DNA from 2 places in the Streptomyces sp. NPDC088706 genome. Region 1 is predicted to be linked to the other one. Evidence: predicted binding sites of a transcription regulator. Region 1 holds the regulator's gene; the other holds the start of a gene.
What was found. Region 1 encodes HspR, which represses chaperone genes until heat shock. Its sites were predicted from a motif close to TTGAGNNNNNNNNNCTCAA; they were not measured.
Positions count from the first base shown of each region.

Region 1 (10,431 bases):
AGTCGGTGCCGAACTTCTCCAGGGCCTTGTACTGGCCCTCCGGGTCGGGTGTGGTCACGCGACGCCCTCCCCTGCTCGTCTCGAATGCGGCCAACAGCTTCTTCGCACCGGCCCCTTGCCCGTCGAGGATCTCACCGGCACGCCCGCCCTTCGCGGCGATCCCGATGAGCAGGTGCTCGGTGGAGAGGTACTCGTCCCCCAGCTCCTTCGCCCGCCGCGCCGCGTCCTGGATGACGGCCAGCAGCTCCCGGTCGGGCTGCGGCGGGGCCACGGTGGAGCCGGTGACGCTGGGCAGGGCCCCGAGCAGCCGCTCGGTCTCGGCACGCACGGTGGCCTGGTCGGCCTCGACGGCGGCCAGCAGGTCGATGATGTTCTCGTTGTCCTCGCCCCCCAGCAGCGCGAGCAGCAGATGCGCGGGGGTGAGGTCGGGGTGCCCGTCCTTCACGGCCCTGTCGGTGGCCGCGTTGATGGCGTCCCGGCTCTTGTTGGTCAGCTCGGCGTCCACGTGTGCTTACTCCTCCTCGCGGCTGGAACTCTTCCCTTGACGGAAACAACATGCACAAAGTTGAGTCTATTCCACTCAAGGCAAGAATACGGCACCCCGGCCCTCCGCTCCGAGTGAACGGGCCACCGGGGCAACCCGCCACCGCACCGCCACCTACGCTTCACCCATGGCAGACGTACGGAACCCCACCCCCGAGTACCTCGCCTTCTGGCGCGAGCGGCATGTGTGCACGCTGACGACGCTGCGCCCGGACGGCACGCCGCACGTGGTACCGGTGGGCGTGACGTACGACCCGGAGGCGGGGGTGGCGCGCGTGATCACCGGCGGGGGCACCCGCAAGGTCGCCAACATCCTGGCCGCCGGGCCGGAGGGGGCACGGGTCGCCGTCTGCCAGATGCACCGAGCCCGCTGGGCGACCCTGGAGGGCCGCGCGACCATCCGCAGGGAGCCGGAGGCCGTCGTGGACGCGGTGAGCCGTTACGCGGAGCGCTACGAGCGCACGCCGAGGCCCAACCCGGAACGGGTCGTCATCGAGATCGCCGTCGACCGGGCGCTCGGAAAGGCCTGACCGCCCCCTGCGCCGCCGACCGGGCGCTCGGAAGGGCCGGCCCCCGGATACGCGCCGGACGGGCACAGCACAGCGGCGCCACCGTGTTCAGGTCACGGTGGCGCCGCTGTGTGGGGGAAGCGCCGGAGCGATAGGTGACGACGGGGGAATCGCTCAGGCACTGCGGGGGGTGGCGGAAAGGGGTTCTGACGTGATCAGCTCATGGTCCCGCTGATCGAGGTTCACAAAGATCATCCCGTACCTGACGGCGCAGCGGACGGGCTGCGGCGCGCCACGGGGGCGTCGGAGACAGCGATAGGCGCGGACGTCCTCGTCCTCTTCCATCACCACGACGATCGGCTCTCCGAACAGGGTGACCATCAACGAGTCGCCACGGCGGGGCAGTGCCGTGAGCAGATCGATGAAATGCCACCCTGAGCGATAGGCGGTCGCCATCTCGCGCCGGAAGGTGCGATCGTCCGGCGGCGTGGTCATGCTCGGTCCTTCGTGGTCGGGGTGAAGTCCCAGGCCAGGTCGGGGGGCGGCGCGGCTTGCGAACGCAGTTCGACGGCCTGATTGGGCGCCGTGTCCCAGACGGGGTCTCCCTGGGCGCTGAACACTCCGGACGCCAGCCCGACGGAGAAGGCCACGGCAAGCACCGAGCGAAGCGTTTTCTTACTCATAGTGGGCTTCGTCCTCACTTCCAAGGTTTCCTCTCCCCCGCATCACAAGACGATGGCCCATCAAGGCACGTCAAACCACAGAAACGATGCATCATGTTCCTGCTGATGCATGTTCCTGGGGGGTGGAGAATTGACCACAGATAGAGCGAAAGCGACACATCCCCACTCTGTCACCACTTTGTGCGACGAGGGGGCCCGGCTCTACGCGAGTGCGTTGAGCGTGGGGAAGGTGGCCCGCGCCGAAGCGGAAGACGCGCCGTGCCTGCTGGAGTTCGCCCTGCTGCACCCCGACCCGGACGACCCCACCTGGCTACGGCCGGTGCCGGCATTCGCGGCGCTCACCCAGCGGCTCCACCCCATCGAGCGGGAGATCCAGGAGCGCAGACGGCTCTCGGTCGAACTCACCGAGGCGTTCGAACCCTTCATGGCCGTCAGCGCCCAGACCCCGCCGACCACCCACGCGATCACCGTTCTGGAAGGCATCGACCGTATCAACGCCTCCATAAAACTGGCCCTTTCGGAGTGCCAGGCGGAGGTTCTCACCATCCAGCCCGGCGGCGGGCGCAGCGAGGACGCGCTGAACATCGCCGTGGAACGCGGACACATTCTCGCGGAGCGTGGCGTAGGCATGCGCACGCTGTACCAGCACACCGCCCGCCACAGCCACGGGACTCTCACCTATGCGGCCCGCATGGCGGAGAGCAAGGTGGAAATCCGGACTCTCGAAGAACTCATAGAGCGACTCATGATCTTCGACCACACCGTCGCCTTCATCCCCGCCACGGACGACCGGACCGTCGCCCTCGAACTACGGCACCCCGGCATCGTGAAGTACCTCGTCAAGGTCTTCGAACAATTCTGGCACCGTGCAGTGCCTTTGCAGGAGCAGATCCCTTACGACCCCGGGCCGGAAGGCATCTCCGGCGTCCGTCATTCGATCGCCAAGCTGCTGGTCGAGGGCCATGTCGACGAGGCCATCGCCCGCCGCCTCGGCATGAACGTCCGCACCTGCCGCTCCCACATCGCCAAGCTCAGTGTCGCGCTCGGCAGCAACAGCCGGGCACAACTCGGTTATCTGATCGCGCGCTCGGGAATCCTGGAATCGGATTCCTGACCGCGCGACCGATCCCCGGCCGGGAACCCGGGCGGTGCGTGACGGAGGGCCCGGCAGGCGGCATACGACTGCGGGGCCGGGGGAGAGCGGATGAACGCTCTCCCCCGGCCCCGCTGTTCGCAGACGCGTGGTCACTCCGTCGGCGGCCGCTTCGCCTTCGGCCGCCAGACCACCAGCGCGCTGGTCTGCTGCACGTCCTGGTACGGCACGAGGTCGCGCCGGTACGAGGCGTGCACCTGGGCCTCGCGCTGCTGCATGGCGACCGCCGCGCCGTCCACCGCCGCCGAGAGCTCGGCGACACGCTGCTGGAGCGCGGCGACCTGGTTCTCCAGCTCGATGATGCGCTTGATGCCCGCCAGGTTGATGCCCTCGTCCTGCGACAGCTGCTGCACCGTGCGCAGCAGCTCGATGTCGCGGGCCGAGTAGCGCCGGCCGCGCCCGGCGCTACGGTCCGGGGAGACCAGGCCGAGACGGTCGTACTGGCGCAGCGTCTGCGGGTGCAGGCCCGAGAGCTGGGCCGCGATCGAGATCACGTACACCGGTGATTCATCGGTCAGCTGGTACGGATTGCGTCGACGGCCGTCCATCTCAAGCTCCCTTCGCGGCCTGGAACAGTTCCGCCCGCGGGTCCTCGTCCGCGGTCGCCTTGCGGTAGGCCTCCAGCGCGTCCCTGGCCTCCTGGCCGAGGTCCGTGGGGACCGCCACCTCCACGGTGACCAGCAGGTCGCCGCGGGTGCCGTCCTTGCGGACCGCGCCCTTGCCCCGGGCGCGCATCGTACGCCCGTTGGGGGTGCCGGGAGGCAGCTTCAGGGTGACCGGCGGTCCGCCGAGCGTGGGGACCTTCACCTCGCCGCCGAGCGTCGCCTCCGGATACGTGACAGGCACGGTGACCGTGAGGTTGTCGCCCTTGCGGCCGAAGACCGGGTGGGCGCCGACGTGGACGACGACGTACAGATCGCCGGCCGGACCGCCGCGCTCGCCCGGGCCGCCCTTGCCGCGCAGCCGGATCCGCTGGCCGTCCGAGACGCCCGCCGGGATCCTGACCTGCATGGTGCGGGCCGACTTCGCCCGGCCGCTGCCGTGGCAGACCTCGCACGGGTCCTGGGCGATGAGGCCCCGGCCCTTGCAGTCCACGCAGGGGTCGGTGAGCGAGAAGCCGCCGCCCGTGCCGCGCGAGACCTGGCCGGTGCCGACGCAGGTCGGGCAGACCCTGGGGGTGCCGTTCTTGTCACCGGTGCCGGAACACGCCTTGCAGGGCGCCTGGCTGGACATCCGCAGCGGGACCGTGGCCCCGTCGACCGCCTCGGTGAAGCTGAGCGTCACCTCGGACTCGATGTCCTGGCCGCGCCGCGGCTGGACGCGGGTGCCCGCGCCACCGCGGTTGAACAGCCCGCCGAAGACGTCGCCGAGACCGCCCCCGCCGCCGCCGAAACCGCCGCCCGCGCCGCCCTGTCCGCCGCCCGGGGCGCCCCCGCCGAAGAGGTCGCCCAGGTCGAAGTTGAAGTTGCCGCCCGCACCACCGGGGCCGGCACGGAAACCACCGTTGCCGAAGAGGGCGCGCGCCTCGTCGTACTCCTTGCGCCGCTTGGTGTCGCCGAGGACGTCGTTCGCCTCGGAGATCTCCTTGAAGCGCTCCTCCGCCTTGGCGTCACCCTTGTTGGCGTCCGGGTGGAACTCTCGGGCGAGCTTGCGGTACGCCTTCTTGATCTCGGCGTCGGTGGCGTCCTTGGGGACGCCGAGGACCTTGTAGTAGTCCTTCTCGACGAAGTCCTTCGTGCTCATCGACGTCCCTCCTTCCGGACGATCGGCGCGGCGGCCGGCCCGTGGGCCGGCCGCCTGGCCGGTCGGTGTGCACCTCGCTGGTCGGACGGGTTCCCGTCAGACCTCCTCGGTGCCACCGCTCTCCTCGTCGTCTGTCTTCTCTTCCTTGGCCGCCGCCGGCGTCGCGCCCGGCTGCGGCTCGGCGACGGCCACCCGCGCGGGGCGGATGGTGCGCTCGCCGATGCGATACCCCGGCTGGAGGATCGCCACGCAGGTCGTCTCGGTGACGTCCGGCGCGTAGCTGTGCATCAGGGCCTCGTGGATCGTCGGGTCGAAGGGCTCGCCCTCCTTGCCGAACTGCTGGAGGCCCAGCTTCGCAAGGACCGTCTCGAGCGATTCGGCGACCGACTTGAAGCCGCCGAGCAGCTCGCCGTGCTCCCGCGCGCGGCCGACGTCGTCGAGCACGGGCAGCAGCTCGGACAGGAGGTTCGCCACAGCGACCTCCTTGACCGTCACCCGGTCCCGCTCCACGCGGCGGCGGTAGTTCTGGTACTCGGCCTGGAGCCGCTGGAGGTCCGCGGTGCGCTCGCTCAGCGCCGTACGGACCTGGTCCAGCTGTGCGGTCAGGCCGACGGTCGGGTCGGTGTCCCCGGCCGGGGCCGCCGCCTCCTCCTCGGAGGGGTCGGCGGCCTTCGGCTCGGCGTCATCAGGGGTGGCGCCGGAGGGGACGTCGGGCTTCTCCTCGAAGCCCGGGGTCTCCTCGGTCACGCCGCACCGCCCTTGGTGTCCTTCTCGTCGTCCACGATCTCGGCGTCGACGACATCGTCATCGGCCTTGCCCTGGGCGTCGCCCGGAGCCTCGGCGCCCGGGGTCGCACCCTCGGCCTGGGCGTTGGCGTACATCGCCTGGCCCAGCTTCTGGGAGACGGCCGCGACCTTCTCGGTGGCCGTACGGATCTCGGCGGTGTCCTCGCCCTTGAGCTTCTCCTTCAGCTCGCCGACGGCGGTCTCCACCTCCGTCTTCACGTCACCGGGGACCTTGTCCTCGTTGTCCTTGAGGAACTTCTCCGTCTGGTAGACGAGCTGCTCGCCCTGGTTGCGCGACTCGGCGGCCTCGCGGCGGGCGTGGTCCTCCTCCGCGTACTTCTCGGCCTCTTCGCGCATCCGGTTGACCTCGTCCTTCGGCAGCGAGGAGCCGCCGGTGACGGTCATCTTCTGCTCCTTGCCGGTGCCGAGGTCCTTGGCGGCGACGTGCATGATGCCGTTGGCGTCGATGTCGAAGGCGACCTCGATCTGCGGCACACCGCGCGGGGCCGGCGGCAGACCGGTCAGCTCGAACATCCCGAGCTTCTTGTTGTACGCCGCGATCTCGCGCTCGCCCTGGTAGACCTGGATCTGGACGGACGGCTGGTTGTCCTCGGCCGTCGTGAAGATCTCGGAGCGCTTGGTCGGGATCGTGGTGTTGCGCTCGATGAGCTTGGTCATGATCCCTCCCTTGGTCTCGATACCGAGGGACAGCGGGGTGACGTCGAGGAGCAGGACGTCCTTGACCTCGCCCTTGAGGACACCGGCCTGGAGCGAGGCGCCGATGGCGACGACCTCGTCCGGGTTCACACCCTTGTTGGCCTCCTGGCCACCGGTCAGCTCCTTGACGAGCTCGGCGACGGCCGGCATACGGGTGGAGCCACCGACGAGAACGACGTGGTCGATCTCGGAGAGCTGGATGCCCGCGTCCTTGATGACGTTGTGGAACGGGGTCTTGCAGCGGTCCAAGAGGTCCGCGGTCAGCTGCTGGAACTGCGAGCGCGTGAGCTTCTCGTCCAGGTGCAGCGGGCCCTCGGCGGACGCCGTGATGTAGGGCAGGTTGATCGTGGTCTCGGTCGAGGACGAGAGCTCGATCTTCGCCTTCTCCGCGGCCTCGCGGAGACGCTGGAGAGCCATCTTGTCCTTGGACAGGTCCACGCCGTGCCCGTTGGCGAACTGCTTCACCAGGTAGTCGACGACGCGCTGGTCCCAGTCGTCACCACCGAGGTGGTTGTCACCGTTGGTGGCCTTCACCTCGACGACGCCGTCACCGATCTCCAGGAGCGACACGTCGAAGGTGCCGCCACCGAGGTCGAAGACGAGGATCGTCTGGTCGTCCTTGTCCAGGCCGTACGCCAGGGCGGCGGCGGTCGGCTCGTTGACGATACGCAGGACGTTGAGGCCCGCGATCTCACCGGCCTCCTTGGTCGCCTGGCGCTCGGAGTCGTTGAAGTACGCCGGGACGGTGATGACCGCGTCGGTCACCTTCTCGCCCAGGTAGGACTCGGCGTCGCGCTTCAGCTTCTGCAGGATGAAGGCGCTCATCTGCTGCGGGTTGAAGCTCTTGCCATCCAGGTCGATCTTCCAGTCGGTGCCCATGTGGCGCTTGACGGAGCGGATGGTCCTGTCGACGTTGGTGACCGCCTGGCGCTTGGCCACCTCGCCGACCAGCACCTCGCCGTTCTTGGCGAAGGCGACGACGGACGGCGTGGTCCTGGCGCCTTCGGCGTTGGTGATGACGGTGGGCTCGCCGCCTTCGAGAACGCTGACGACGGAGTTAGTCGTGCCCAGGTCGATGCCGACCGCACGTGCCATTTCAATTCCTCCAACTGACTACTTGAGTGGATCTGACTCAAGAATGCACGACACCCCTCCCGGAGTCAACAGACCTGAGTCGGCCCGACTCAACTTACCTGCCCATGCGCGTCACCCGGGGCTTCCTCGCCCGCCCCGAAGCCGCACCAGCACACGCCACACCCCCCGCGCACCACCCGACCCACCATCCCACCGTGGGATCGTTCTGTCACAAAATGCCGCGAGACGGTCACAAACGTCATCGATCGGCACCATCGGACTCCGAACCCCGGGCGGGCGCGATGCGAGACGCGAGACAGCGGCGCGTGCGGCAGAAGAACCAGCGGAAGAGGCAGCAGCGACGGAACCAGAGCCAGCGGCAGGATCAGCGGCAGGGCCGACGGAAGCGGGCGGAGTCCGCGCCGCAGCCCCGGTCCCGGCACGAGTCCCGGGCCCGCACCGGGCCCCAGGCGCAGCCGCCACCCCCGCCGACCGGCACCACCAGGAGCCACTTCCCCACCCGCCCGGCCGCACGCCTGGCGGGCCTCACGGACCGGGTCGAGCGCCTCGCCGACCGCTTCACCCCGCGGACGTCGGCCGAACGGGTGCTGGACCTGACGCTCGGCACCGTCCTCCTGCTCGCGGCCGCCCCCGCCCTCGCCGTCGGCGCCCTCGCCCTGGCCGTCCGGCGGGGCCCCGGCAACGTATGGGAACGCAGCGACCGTACGGGTCTGGGCGGCCAGGTCTTCACGCTCCGCTCCCTGCGCACCCGCCGGCTCCGGCTCGACCTGCTCTCCCGGCTCCCCCAGGTCGTCCGGGGCGATCTCTCGCTCGTAGGGCCGGCCCCGCTGCCCCCCGGCGACCCGCGCGCCGCCCGGCCGGGAGCCCGGCAGTGGCGGCAGGAGCTGCGGCCGGGACTGACCGGGCTGGCCCAGGTGCGCAGCCGTTCCGGCATGCCGTGGGACGACCCCGCCCTGCTGGACCAGCACTACGCAGAGCACCATGGAGTGGTGCTCTATCTGACGGTCCTGACGGAAGCCGTCCGCGGCCTGCCGCGGACGGCACTGCGCAAGGCGCGTCCGACAGCGGCGCAACCAAGGCACACCTGAGCGACACAGATCACCGCCCACCCGGCTACAGCGGGGTGGAATAAGTGGATAGTGTCAGCACAGACTCATTAAGTTACTGCTTAGTAGTAGTGGGCAGTAGTCAACTGGACCCCGCTCTCGCAGGCCCGAGGAGCCCTACTCATGCAACTCGCCGCGATCATCGTGTCGCTGGTGCTGACGGTGGTCGGCGTTGCGCTCGTCGCCCGAGCCGTCGCGCAGATCTACCGCTTCGTCCGTCTCGGACAGGCGGTACCGGCAGGCAGCCGCACCGACGACCCCAAGCAGCGGACGATCACCTTGATCAAGGAGTTCGTCGGCCATACCCGCATGAACCGCTGGGGAATCGTGGGCGTCGCCCACTGGTTCGTCGCGGTCGGCTTCCTGACGCTGGGCCTGACGATCGTCACGGCGTACGGCCAGCTGTTCCAGGCCGACTGGGTGCTGCCGTACATCGGCACCTTCCTGCCGTACGAGATCTACATCGAGTTCATCGCGCTCGGTACGACCCTCGGCATCCTCGTCCTGATCGCGATCCGCCAGCTGAACCTGCCCTCGCGGGCCGGCCGCAAGTCGCGCTTCACGGGCTCGAAGATGGGTCAGGCGTACTTCGTCGAGGCGATCATCCTGATCATCGGCGCCGCGATCATGGTGCTCCGCGGCCTGGAGGGCGCGCTGCACCACGTGGACGGCTACGAGGCCGCGTACTGGGCGTCGTACCCCCTGGTGCTGGCCTTCAAGGGGCTGGACCTCGGGACGCTGCAGAACCTGGTCTACCTGGCCGCGATGATCAAGCTCGGTACGACGATGATCTGGGCGATCACGGTCGGGCTCAACACCAACATGGGCGTCGCCTGGCACCGCTTCCTCGGTTTCCCGAACATCTGGTTCAAGCGGAACGCCGACGGCGATGTCGCGCTCGGCGCGCTGCAACCGATGACGACGGGCGGCAAGGAGATCGACTGGGAGGACCCGGCCGACGACGCGGTCTTCGGTGTCTCCCAGGTCGAGCAGTTCTCCTGGAAGGGCATCCTCGACTTCTCCACCTGCACCGAGTGCGGCCGCTGCCAGTCGCAGTGCCCCGCCTGGAACACCGGCAAGCCCCTCTCCCCCAAGCTCCTGATCATGTCGCTGCGCGACCACGCGCACGCCAAGGCCCCCTACCTCCTGGCCGGCGGCGGCAAGGACATGGAGGGCAACGAGAAGGCCACCGAGGAGCAGCTCAAGGACGTCCCCGCGGCCGCCCTCGCCGAGGCCGAGCGCCCGCTGATCGGCACCGCCGAGGAGAACGGCGTCATCGACCCGGACGTGCTCTGGTCCTGCACCACCTGCGGTGCCTGCGTGGAGCAGTGCCCGGTCGACATCGAGCACATCGACCACATCGTCGACATGCGCCGCTACCAGGTGATGATCGAGTCCGCGTTCCCGTCCGAGGCGGGCACGATGCTCAAGAACCTGGAGAAGAAGGGCAACCCCTGGGGGCTGGCCAAGAAGCAGCGCGTGGAGTGGACCAAGGAGGTCGACTTCGAGGTCCCGATCGTCGGCAAGGACGTCGAAGACCTCACCGAGGTCGACTACCTGTACTGGGTCGGCTGCGCGGGCGCCCTGGAGGACCGGGCCAAGAAGACCACCAAGGCCTTCGCGGAGCTGCTGCACATCGCGGGCGTCAAGTTCGCCATCATGGGCGGCGACGAGAAGTGCACCGGTGACTCCGCCCGCCGCCTGGGCAACGAGCCGCTGTTCCAGCAGCTCGGCCAGGAGAACGTGGCCATGCTGAACATGGCGTACGGCGAGTCCTTCGACGACGAGGGCAACGTCGAGCCGGAGACGAAGAAGCCCAGGTCGGCCAAGAAGATCGTCGCCACCTGCCCGCACTGCTTCAACACGATCGCCAACGAGTACCCGCAGCTCGGCGGCGAGTACGAGGTCATCCACCACACGCAGCTGCTCCAGCACCTCATCGACGAGGGCCGGCTGATCCCGGTGACCCCGGTCGAGGGCCTGATCACGTACCACGACCCGTGCTACCTGGGCCGGCACAACAAGATCTACACCCCGCCGCGCGAGATCATCGCGAAGGTCCCGGGGCTGCGGAACGAGGAGATGCACCGTCACAAG
Region 1 is NZ_JBIVLW010000003.1:142,834-153,264, forward strand. It holds gene clpB (ATP-dependent chaperone ClpB) at 1-505, opposite strand, end outside; gene ACIQAK_RS10135 (TIGR03618 family F420-dependent PPOX class oxidoreductase) at 672-1,073, shown strand; gene ACIQAK_RS10140 ((2Fe-2S)-binding protein) at 1,227-1,547, opposite strand; gene ACIQAK_RS10145 (hypothetical protein) at 1,544-1,735, opposite strand; gene ACIQAK_RS10150 (helix-turn-helix transcriptional regulator) at 1,845-2,849, shown strand; gene ACIQAK_RS10155 (heat shock protein transcriptional repressor HspR) at 2,981-3,436, opposite strand; gene dnaJ (molecular chaperone DnaJ) at 3,438-4,631, opposite strand; gene grpE (nucleotide exchange factor GrpE) at 4,728-5,378, opposite strand; gene dnaK (molecular chaperone DnaK) at 5,375-7,228, opposite strand; gene ACIQAK_RS10175 (sugar transferase) at 7,534-8,316, shown strand; gene ACIQAK_RS10180 ((Fe-S)-binding protein) at 8,458-10,431, shown strand, end outside.

Region 2 (10,431 bases), on a different contig from region 1:
GTTGCGGAACAGGGAGGGCGGCTTCTTCACGGCCGCCGCCGACCCCGCGGTGTCCGCACGCGCGGTGACCGGCAGCGTCCCGGCCGCCGGGGTCCGGTCGCTGGCCGCGCTGACGGACGGGGCGAGCCGCTGGAGGGACCTGTTCCAGGAGGGCGACTGGACGGCCGCGCTGGAGCTGCTGCGCACGGCGGGGCCGCAGGGGCTGATCGACCGGGTACGGGGGCTGGAGGAGGCCGACGCGGCCGCCGGGCGCGTACGGCTGCGTCGCGGTAAGACGCACGACGACGCGACGGCGGTCTTCGTGGAGCTGTGAGGCCCGCGCCGCGTTGAGCTGTACGCCCGCGCCGAAGTGGGTTCAGCACCTCCGCGCGGGCGTTCAGCCGGTGCGGCGGCGGTTTCAGTCCTCCGCCCGGACGTTCAGCCGGTGCGGCAGCGAGTTCAGTCCTCCGCGCGGGCGTTCAGCTGGTGCAGCAGCCGGGCCAGCTCCGCCACCTCGGCCCGGTCCCAGCCCGCCAGCTTGCGGACGTACCGCCCGCGCCGGGCGTCACGGACGCTGCGGAAGCGGACGAGGCCCTCGTCGGTCAGCCGGACGAGCCAGGCGCGGCCGTCCGCCGGGTCGGGTTCGCGGGCGACCAGCCCGAGAGTCTCCAGGGCCCGAAGCTGACGGCTCATGGTGGCCTTGCCGACGCCGAAGTAGGCCGCCAGCTCGGTGGCCCGCTGCCGGCCCGCCGACTCCAGGCGGACGAGCAAGCCGTAGGCGGCGGGCTCCAGTTCGGGGTGGACCTCGCGGGCCATCTCGCCCGAGCTGGCCCGCGCCCGGCGCAGGAAGACCGCCAGCTCGCGCTCCAGCGCCAGGAATTCGTGGTCCACGCCCGTTCCGGCAGCCGCGGCCGGTTCCCGCGCGCTCTCGCTCCCCTGCACGTCAGTACCCCTCGTACGGTTCCTGCCGATGAAAGTTTCCGCCGCAGCTGGTCAACGCCGCAGCTCGGCCAGTATTTCGCAGGCGTGGGCCGGTCCGCTCGTCGGCGGCGCGCAGAGAAAACCACTCGCCCCTTCTCCACCTCCGGCAAGGTGAAGCCCAGCGTGGCGCCGACCGGGGGCGCGGGCAGTCGGCCGGCCTGCGGATCCTGCGTGACGCCTGCAACAGGGTCCGCCGCTTCGAGGACTTCCGCCGTCACATCGGCCTGTCGGAGGCGGTCCTCAGCGATCGGCTCCGGGAAGCGCGGCGCCGCCCAGGACTCCCCCTTCTCCGAAGAGATCCTCAGCGCGGCACGCGCAGCCCTCACCGCGACCGCCTGATCGTTCCCCGCTCCCGGAAGGCGCAGCAGGAGAATGCGGAAGGCGGCGGTGCGCGGTGACACGGCAGACGGTGTGACACGGCCCCGTTTCATCCGGCCGGGTCGGCCCTCGTGTCACTCCTCCGCCGTGATCAACGGCGCTTCGCACCCCGCTATGAACTCCATGTATACGCGCTATGTATAGTCCGGGGCGTACCGCACACCTGTGCGGAGATTTCCGCGCAGAGGAGTGGTGTGCCCGTGCCCAAGAAGACGACCTTGCTCGGCGGCGGGTTGGCCGCCGCCCTGGTGACGGCGCTCACACTGACCCTTAACGGCTGCTCGATGGAGACGACGGCGCCGGGCTCGGCGCGGCAGGACGCGGCCTCCGACGCCAAGGGTTCCTTCGGGCGGGCGGACTGCCGCAAGGCGAAGTGCATCGCGCTCACGTTCGACGCCGGGCCGGGCAAGGACACCCCGGAGCTGCTGGACATCCTGAGGGAGAAGAAGGTCCACGCCACCTTCTTCCTGCTGGGCAAGCACCACGTCCTCAAGCACCCGCAGACCGTGCGGCGCATCAAGGAAGAAGGCCACGAGGTGGCCAACCACACCTGGACGCACCAGGTCCTCACCGACCGGGAGCCGGACGAGATACGGGCCGAGCTGGAGAAGACCCAGGTGGCGATCGAGAAGGTCACCGGCCAGAAGCCCCGGCTGATGCGCCCACCGCAGGGCCGCACCGACGACAAGGTCTCCGAGATATCCAAGGACCTGGGGCTCTCGCAGGTGTTGTGGAGCGCCACCGCCAAGGACTACTCGACGAACGACTCGGCGCTGATCACGAAGCGGATCGTGGACCAGGCGAGCAAGGACGGCATCATCCTGCTGCACGACATCTACCCGGGCACCGTGCCCGCCGTGCCGGGGATCGTCGACGCGCTCCAGAAGGACGGCTACACCTTCGTGACCGTCCCGGAGCTGATGGCTCCCGCCGAGCCGGTGCCGGGCACGATCTACCGCCCCTGAGCGCCGTGATGCCGGTGCTTGCGGAACGGCCCGCCCCCGTTGACTCGGGAAGCGGGCCGTCCGTACCGGCCACGTACCTGATACCGCGCCCGTCACTGCGTGGCGGTCAGGCCGCGGCCGGGATCCTCTCCTGCGCCCGGGCCGAAGCCGGGGTGAGGGCGATCTCCAGCACCTGGCGGACGTCGGTGACCGGGTGGACGTCCAGCTTCTCCAGCACCTCGGCCGGGACGTCGTCCAGGTCGGCCTCGTTGCGCTGGGGGATCACCACGGTGGTGATGCCCGCGCGGTGGGCCGCCAGCAGCTTCTGCTTCAGACCGCCGATCGGCAGCACCCGCCCGGTCAGCGACACCTCACCGGTCATCGCCACATCCGTACGGACCAGCCGTCCGGACAGCAGCGAGGCCAGGGCGGTCGTCAGGGTGATGCCCGCGCTCGGGCCGTCCTTGGGCACCGCGCCCGCCGGGAAGTGGATGTGCACGCCCCGGTCCTTGAGGTCGGCGACCGGCAGTTCCAGCTCCGCGCCGTGCGAGCGCAGGAAGCTCAGCGCGATCTGGGCCGACTCCTTCATGACGTCACCGAGCTGGCCGGTCAGGGTCAGTCCGGACGCCCCGGTCTCCGGGTCGGCGAGCGACGCCTCGACGAAGAGGACGTCACCGCCCGCCCCGGTCACCGCGAGCCCGGTGGCCACGCCCGGCACCGCGGTGCGGCGCTCGGCCGGGTCCTGGGCGGACTCGGGCACGTGGTGCGGGCGCCCGATCAGGGAGCGCAGGTCCGCGTCGGTCACCGTGAACGGCAGCTCGCGGTCGCCCAGTTCGTGCTGGGCCGCGACCTTGCGGAGCAGCCGGGCGACAGCCCGCTCCAGATTCCGTACGCCCGCCTCGCGGGTGTACTCGCCGGCCAGCTTGCGCAGCGCCGACTCCTCCAGGGCAACCTCGTCCTTCTCCAGACCGGCCCGCTCCAACTGGCGCGGGAGCAGGTGGTCCCGGGCGATGACGACCTTCTCGTCCTCGGTGTAGCCGTCGAGGCGGACCAGCTCCATGCGGTCGAGCAGGGCCTCGGGGATGGCTTCGAGCACGTTGGCGGTGGCCAGGAAGACGACGTCGCTGAGGTCCAGCTCGACCTCCAGGTAGTGGTCACGGAAGGTGTGGTTCTGCGCGGGGTCGAGGACTTCGAGGAGGGCGGCGGCCGGGTCGCCCCGGAAGTCCGAGCCGACCTTGTCGATCTCGTCGAGCAGGACGACCGGGTTCATCGAACCGGCCTCCTTGATCGCCCGCACGATACGGCCGGGGAGAGCACCCACGTACGTACGCCGGTGGCCCCGGATCTCCGCCTCGTCCCGGACACCGCCGAGCGCGACGCGGACGAACTTACGGCCCATGGCGTGCGCGACGGACTCCCCGAGCGAGGTCTTGCCGACGCCGGGCGGCCCGACGAGGGCGAGGACCGCGCCGCCTCGGCGACCGCCCACCACGCCCAGCCCCCGGTCGGCGCGCCGCTTGCGCACCGCCAGGTACTCGGTGATGCGCTCCTTCACGTCGGCGAGCCCGGCGTGCTCGGCGTCCAGGACCGCCTGGGCGCCGCGGATGTCGTAGGCGTCCTCGGTGCGCTCGGTCCACGGCAGTTCGAGGACGGTGTCCAGCCAGGTCCGGATCCAGGACCCCTCGGGCGACTGGTCGCTGGAGCGCTCCAGCTTCTCGACCTCCTTGAGCGCGGCGGTGCGGACGTGCTCGGGGAGGTCGGCGGCCTCGACGCGGGCCCGGTAGTCGTCGGACTCGTCCTCCGGGTCGCCGTTGAGTTCGGAGAGCTCCTTGCGTACGGCGTCCAGCTGGCGGCGGAGCAGGAACTCGCGCTGCTGCTTGTCGACGCCCTCCTGGACGTCCTTGGCGATGGACTCGGCCACATCCTGCTCGGCGAGGTGTTCGCCCAGCCACTGGATGGCGAGCTTCAGCCGCGCGATCGGGTCCACGGTCTCCAGGAGCTGGACCTTCTGCGCGGTGGTGAGGAACGGTGAGTAGCCGGAGTTGTCGGCGAGCGCGGAGACGTCGTCTATCTGCTGGACCCGGTCCACGACCTGCCAGGCGCCGCGCTTCTTCAGCCAGCTGGTGGCGAGCGCCTTGTACTCCTTGACGAGCTCGACGGCGGAACCGGGCAGGGGGTCGGGCACCACGGTGTCGAGGACGGTCCCCTCGACCCAGAGCGCGCGCCCGGGTCCACTGGTCCCGGCGCCGATGCGCACCCGGTCGCGGGCCCGGATGAGCGCCCCCGGGTCGCCGTCCGAAAGGCGTCCGACCTGCTCGACGGTCCCGAGGACACCGGTCCCCGTGTACGTCCCGTCGATCCGCGGCACCAGCAGCACCTCGGGCTTGCCGCCGCCGGCTCGGGCGGCGGCCTGCGCGGCCTCGACGGCGGCGCGCACCTCGGTGTCGGACAGGTCCAGCGGCACCACCATGCCGGGCAGGACGACCTCGTCGTCTAGCGGCAGCACGGGCAGGTCGATCGGTGTGAACGCCTTGGACTCGGTAGTCATGATCTCCCCTTCGGCAGGCAAGTTGAGCTATGTGGACTCAATGCTGCTGAGCCGCCGACTGTTCCCCGAGTGGTGTTCGCTGTGAGCGATCAGCCGGCCGCCGCCACCCCGATCCACCTGTCCACGGGAGCGTCCGGCGGGGAACGGCTATTCCCCGGAGCCGCCCTCCCCGCCTGGTGAACCGCATGGCGTCCGGCCGTCGACAGGGAGGGTGTGCAGCTGTTGCGCCCCGGTAGTGGCTGTGGGTGATCGCCTCACGCCGCCCCGTGGACCGCCCCGGCCGCCCCGGCCGCCCTGGCCGACGCAGCCGGGGCCCCAGACGGCGGCCTGGGTGATGGCGGGGACGGCGTACGTGGTGGGGGCGGCGCTCCTGGCCCTGCGCGGCGCGCACCCGGACCGGTGACCGTCACCGGAACGGCTAACGGCTGAGGCCGGGTGCTGTCCCTCTCCTAGAATCCGGGCCATGGAGCCCGACACCTTCTCCCGCGCCATGGTTCCCCCGGCCCCCGTCCCCCTGGACCGCCGCGAAGGCCCTTTCGGCGAGGTCGTCCTGCGCGAGCGCGGGGAGCACTTCGAGATCATCGCCAACGGCTGCTTCCTGATGGACACCTCCGACGGGCGCTCCGAGCGGCTGCTGATCGACGCCGCTCTGGCCGCCCTGCCGGGCGACCGGACCGGCCCCCGCGTGCTGATCGGCGGGCTCGGTGTGGGTTTCTCGCTGGTACGGGCCGCCGAGGAGGACCGCTGGGGGCGGATCGTCGTCGTGGAGCGGGAGCAGGCGATCGTCGACTGGCACCGGACAGGGCCGCTGGAGCGGATCTCCGGGGCGGCGCTGGCCGACCCCCGGACCGAGGTCCTGCACGCGGACCTGGTCGCCCATCTCCGTACCGCCACGGAGCGTTACGACGCGCTCTGCCTGGACATCGACAACGGGCCCGACTGGACCGTCACGGACGACAACGGGAGCCTCTACTCCCCCACCGGGCTGGCCCACTGCCATGACCGGCTGACCCCGGGCGGGGTGCTCGCCGTCTGGTCCGCGCAGCCGTCGCCGGCCTTCGAGCAGGCCCTGTGGAATGCCGGGTTCAGCGGGGTTAGGACGGAAGAAGTGGCTGTTGCCCGAGGTGTGCCCGACGTGGTCCATCTCGCATCGAAGGCTCGTTGACGGGTCGGCCGGCCCCTCCCGGCGGGTGCGGTCCGGTGGCGAGCGGGGTCAACCGGCACAAGGCAGACGATCCGTCGCCCCACCGGATACGCCCGCGCCCCCCGGGGCAACACCCTGCGTAGCCGTGGGCCCTCCACAGCCTTTACGCTGCTGACCGGCACACAGGGATCACCGACGAAATCCACGAGCGAAGACCGTGCCTCGCGGGGATTGGCCTCCGCGAGAACGGGCAGGGGCGGGGCGATGGAACAGACACACACCACCCACAACGGCGTCGCGGCCACCCCAGGGGCTCAACGCCGGGTGCTGGTGGTCGAGGACGACGCCACGATCGTCGACGCCATCGCCGCCCGGTTGCGGGCGGAGGGTTTCCTCGTGCAGACCGCACTGGACGGGCCCGCGGCCGTGGACGCGGCCGAGGCCTGGCAGCCCGACCTGATGGTGCTCGACATCATGCTTCCCGGCTTCGACGGCCTGGAGGTCTGCCGCCGGGTGCAGGCGACGCGCCCGGTGCCGGTGCTGATGCTGACCGCGCGCGACGACGAGACCGACATGCTGGTCGGGCTCGGGGTCGGCGCCGACGACTACATGACCAAGCCGTTCTCCATGCGGGAGCTGGCCGCCCGGGTGCACGTCCTGCTGCGCCGGGTGGAGCGGGCCGCGCTGGCCGCCGTCACCCCGCGGAGCGGGATACTGCGCCTCGGCGAGCTGGAGATCGACCACGCGCAGCGCCGGGTGCGGGTGCGCGCGGAGGACGTCCACCTCACGCCGACCGAGTTCGACCTGCTGGTGTGCCTCGCCAACACCCCGCGCGCGGTGCTCTCCCGTGAGCAGCTGCTGGCCGAGGTCTGGGACTGGGCGGACGCCTCGGGCACCCGTACGGTCGACAGCCACATCAAGGCGCTGCGCCGCAAGATCGGCGCCGAGCGGATCCGTACGGTGCACGGCGTGGGCTACGCCCTGGAGACCCCGGCCCCATGAGCCGGCCAGGGTCGGGGATGCGGCCCTTCTCCATCAAGGCCAAGCTCGGCACGCTCGTCGTGGTCTCGGTGTTCATCACCACGGGGCTGCTGATCGTCGCCCTGCGGACCCGGACCGAGTTCCAGTTCATCACCGTGTTCTCGGTGATCGCCACGTTGCTGATCACCCAGTTCGTGGCGCACGGTCTGACCGCGCCGCTGGACGAGATGAGGGCGGTGGCCCGGTCGATCTCGCACGGCGACTACACCCGCCGGGTGAGCGGCGCCGGGCGGCGCGACGAGCTGGGCGACCTGGCCCAGACGATCAACCGCATGGCGGACGACCTGGAGGCGGAGGACCGGCACCGCAAGGAGCTGGTCGCCAACGTCTCCCACGAGCTGCGGACGCCCATCGCGGCGCTGCGGGCCGTGCTGGAGAACGTGGTGGACGGGGTGTCCGCCGCGGACCCCGAGACGATGCGTACGGCGCTGAAGCAGACGGAGCGGCTCGGCCGGCTGGTGGAGACGCTGCTGGACCTGTCCCGGCTGGACAACGGGGTGGTGACGCTCAAGGCGCGCCGTTTCGAGGTGTGGCCGTATCTCTCGGGCGTATTGAAAGAAGCCAATCTCGCCGCGTCCCAGCGGCGCCTGTCGTCGGGGTCGGGCAACCACTCCCGTACGGACGTCCATCTGCATCTGGACGTCTCGCCGCCGGAGCTCACCGCGCACGCGGACGCGGAGCGGCTGCACCAGGTGGTGGCCAACCTCATCGACAACGCGGTCAAGCACAGCCCGCCGCACGGCCGGGTGACGGTCCTGGCGCGGCGCGGGGCCCACCCGGAGTCGCTGGAGCTGGAGGTCGTCGACGAGGGTCCCGGCATCCCGGAGGCGGAGCGGTACCGGGTCTTCGAGCGGTTCAACCGGGGCCAGGCCCCCTCACCGCACGGTCCGGGCAGCGACGGAGGGACGGGGCTCGGGCTGGCCATCGCCCGCTGGGCGGTGGATCTGCACGGCGGCCGGATCGGAGTGGCCGAATCCGCTCGGGGTTGCCGCATCCAGGTCACCCTTCCGGGGTTGACCGAGCGACGCGGTTGACGGTGCGGTTGACATAGGGTTCGAACCGGAAGGGTACGTTCTCCGTGTCCTCCTGGAAGAGGATCTCAAGGGGATACGGTCAGCTGATCGTATCCACGGTCCCGCGTACCCGAAGTGCAGTGGAACCTCGCTTGTTTCCCGCCATTTCCTGCGCCGAAACCCGCGTTGCGATGTGATGTGCACGACGAAGCACCGGCCCGGTCTGCAAGGAACGGTTCGGGGGGCGTAGCCTTGATTTCCGCTGTCCATCACCTTGTGAAGCGGAAGAGGGCGGTTGCCGCCGTGTCGTCTCAGTCCCCCAGTAACTCGAGCATCTCGACCGACCAAGCCAGCCCGGGCACCAACCCGGCCGCCGCGTTCGGCGCGAATGAGTGGCTCGTCGACGAGATCTACCAGCAGTACCTCCAGGATCCCAGTTCGGTCGATCGCGCCTGGTGGGACTTCTTCGCCGACTACAAGCCGGGTACCTCCGGCACGGCGGACAAGCCCGCTCCCGGCGCCGCAGCCTCGGGGGCTGCGGCGACCGAGGTCCCGGCCGCCACCGCTCCGGCGCAGGCCGCGCCGACGGCCGGCGCCGACGCCGAGGCCGCACCGGCCCCGGCGAAGCCCGCCGCCGCTGCTCCGGCAGCCCCGGCCCAGGCCGCGCCGGCCGAGACGAAGCCCGCCGAGCCGAAGCCCGCCGAGCCGAAGCCCGCCGAGGCCAAGGCCGCACCGGCCCCGGCGAAGCCCGTGGCGGCCAAGCCCGCAGCCGCGCCCGCCCCGGCGAAGGCCAAGGCGGACGGGGCCACCGAGGCCCCGGTCGGACCCGAGTACGTGACGCTGCGCGGCCCCTCGGCCGCCGTGGCGAAGAACATGAACGCCTCGCTGGAGCTGCCGACGGCCACGTCCGTCCGCGCGGTGCCGGTGAAGCTGCTCTTCGACAACCGCATCGTCATCAACAACCACCTCAAGCGCGCCCGCGGCGGGAAGATCTCCTTCACGCACCTCATCGGGTACGCGATGGTGCAGGCCCTCAAGGCCATGCCGTCGATGAACTACTCCTTCGCGGTGAAGGACGGCAAGCCGACCCTGGTCAAGCCGGAGCACGTCAACCTCGGTCTCGCCATCGACCTGGTGAAGCCGAACGGCGACCGTCAGCTGGTCGTCGCGGCCATCAAGAAGGCCGAGACGCTCAACTTCTTCGAGTTCTGGCAGGCGTACGAGGACATCGTCCGGCGCGCCCGCATCGGCAAGCTCGGTATGGACGACTTCTCCGGCGTCACCGCCTCGCTGACCAACCCCGGCGGGATCGGCACCGTCCACTCGGTGCCCCGCCTGATGCCCGGACAGGGCCTCATCATGGGCGTCGGCGCGATGGACTACCCGGCCGAGTTCCAGGGCACCTCCCAGGACACCCTGAACAAGCTCGGCATCTCGAAGGTCATGACGCTGACGTCGACCTACGACCACCGGGTCATCCAGGGCGCGGCATCCGGCGAGTTCCTGCGGGTGCTGAGCCAGCTGCTGCTCGGTCAGAACGACTTCTACGACGAGATCTTCAAGGCCCTGCGCATCCCGTACGAGCCGGTCCGCTGGCTCACGGACATCGACGCGTCGCACGACAGCGACGTGACGAAGGCCGCGCGGGTCTTCGAGCTGATCCACTCCTACCGGGTCCGCGGCCACGTCATGGCCGACACCGACCCGCTGGAGTACCGCCAGCGCAAGCACCCCGACCTCGACATCACCGAGCACGGCCTCACCCTGTGGGACCTGGAGCGGGACTTCGCGGTCGGCGGGTTCGCAGGCAAGTCGATGATGAAGCTCCGCGACATCCTCGGCGTGCTGCGTGAGTCGTACTGCCGCACCACCGGCATCGAGTTCATGCACATCCAGGACCCGAAGCAGCGCAAGTGGCTCCAGGACCGGGTGGAGCGGCCCCGCGCCCAGCAGCCCGAGCGCGAGGAGCAGCTGCGCATCCTGCGCCGGCTGAACGCGGCGGAGGCCTTCGAGACGTTCCTGCAGACCAAGTACGTCGGTCAGAAGCGGTTCTCGCTGGAGGGCGGCGAGTCCGTCATCCCGCTGCTCGACGCGGTCATCGACTCCGCTGCCGAGGCCCGCCTCGACGAGGTCGTCATCGGGATGGCCCACCGCGGCCGCCTCAACGTGCTGGCGAACATCGTCGGCAAGTCGTACGCGCAGATCTTCCGCGAGTTCGAGGGCAACCTCGACCCGCGCTCGATGCACGGCTCCGGCGACGTCAAGTACCACCTGGGCGCCGAGGGCACCTTCACCGGTCTGGACGGTGAGCAGATCAAGGTCTCGCTGGCCGCCAACCCCTCGCACCTGGAGGCGGTCGACCCGGTCCTGGAGGGCATCGCCCGCGCCAAGCAGGACATCATC
Region 2 is NZ_JBIVLW010000002.1:549,480-559,910, reverse strand. It holds gene ACIQAK_RS08180 (hypothetical protein) at 1-313, shown strand, start outside; gene ACIQAK_RS08175 (MarR family transcriptional regulator) at 439-921, opposite strand; partial or broken gene ACIQAK_RS08170 (transcriptional regulator) at 1,119-1,221, shown strand; gene ACIQAK_RS08165 (polysaccharide deacetylase family protein) at 1,539-2,303, shown strand; gene lon (endopeptidase La) at 2,410-4,830, opposite strand; gene ACIQAK_RS08155 (spermidine synthase) at 5,294-5,995, shown strand; gene ACIQAK_RS08150 (response regulator transcription factor) at 6,239-6,976, shown strand; gene ACIQAK_RS08145 (HAMP domain-containing sensor histidine kinase) at 6,973-8,049, shown strand; gene ACIQAK_RS08140 (multifunctional oxoglutarate decarboxylase/oxoglutarate dehydrogenase thiamine pyrophosphate-binding subunit/dihydrolipoyllysine-residue succinyltransferase subunit) at 8,332-10,431, shown strand, end outside.
Region 2: the regulator HspR is predicted to act here: its motif matches at 4,853-4,871, upstream of lon (endopeptidase La).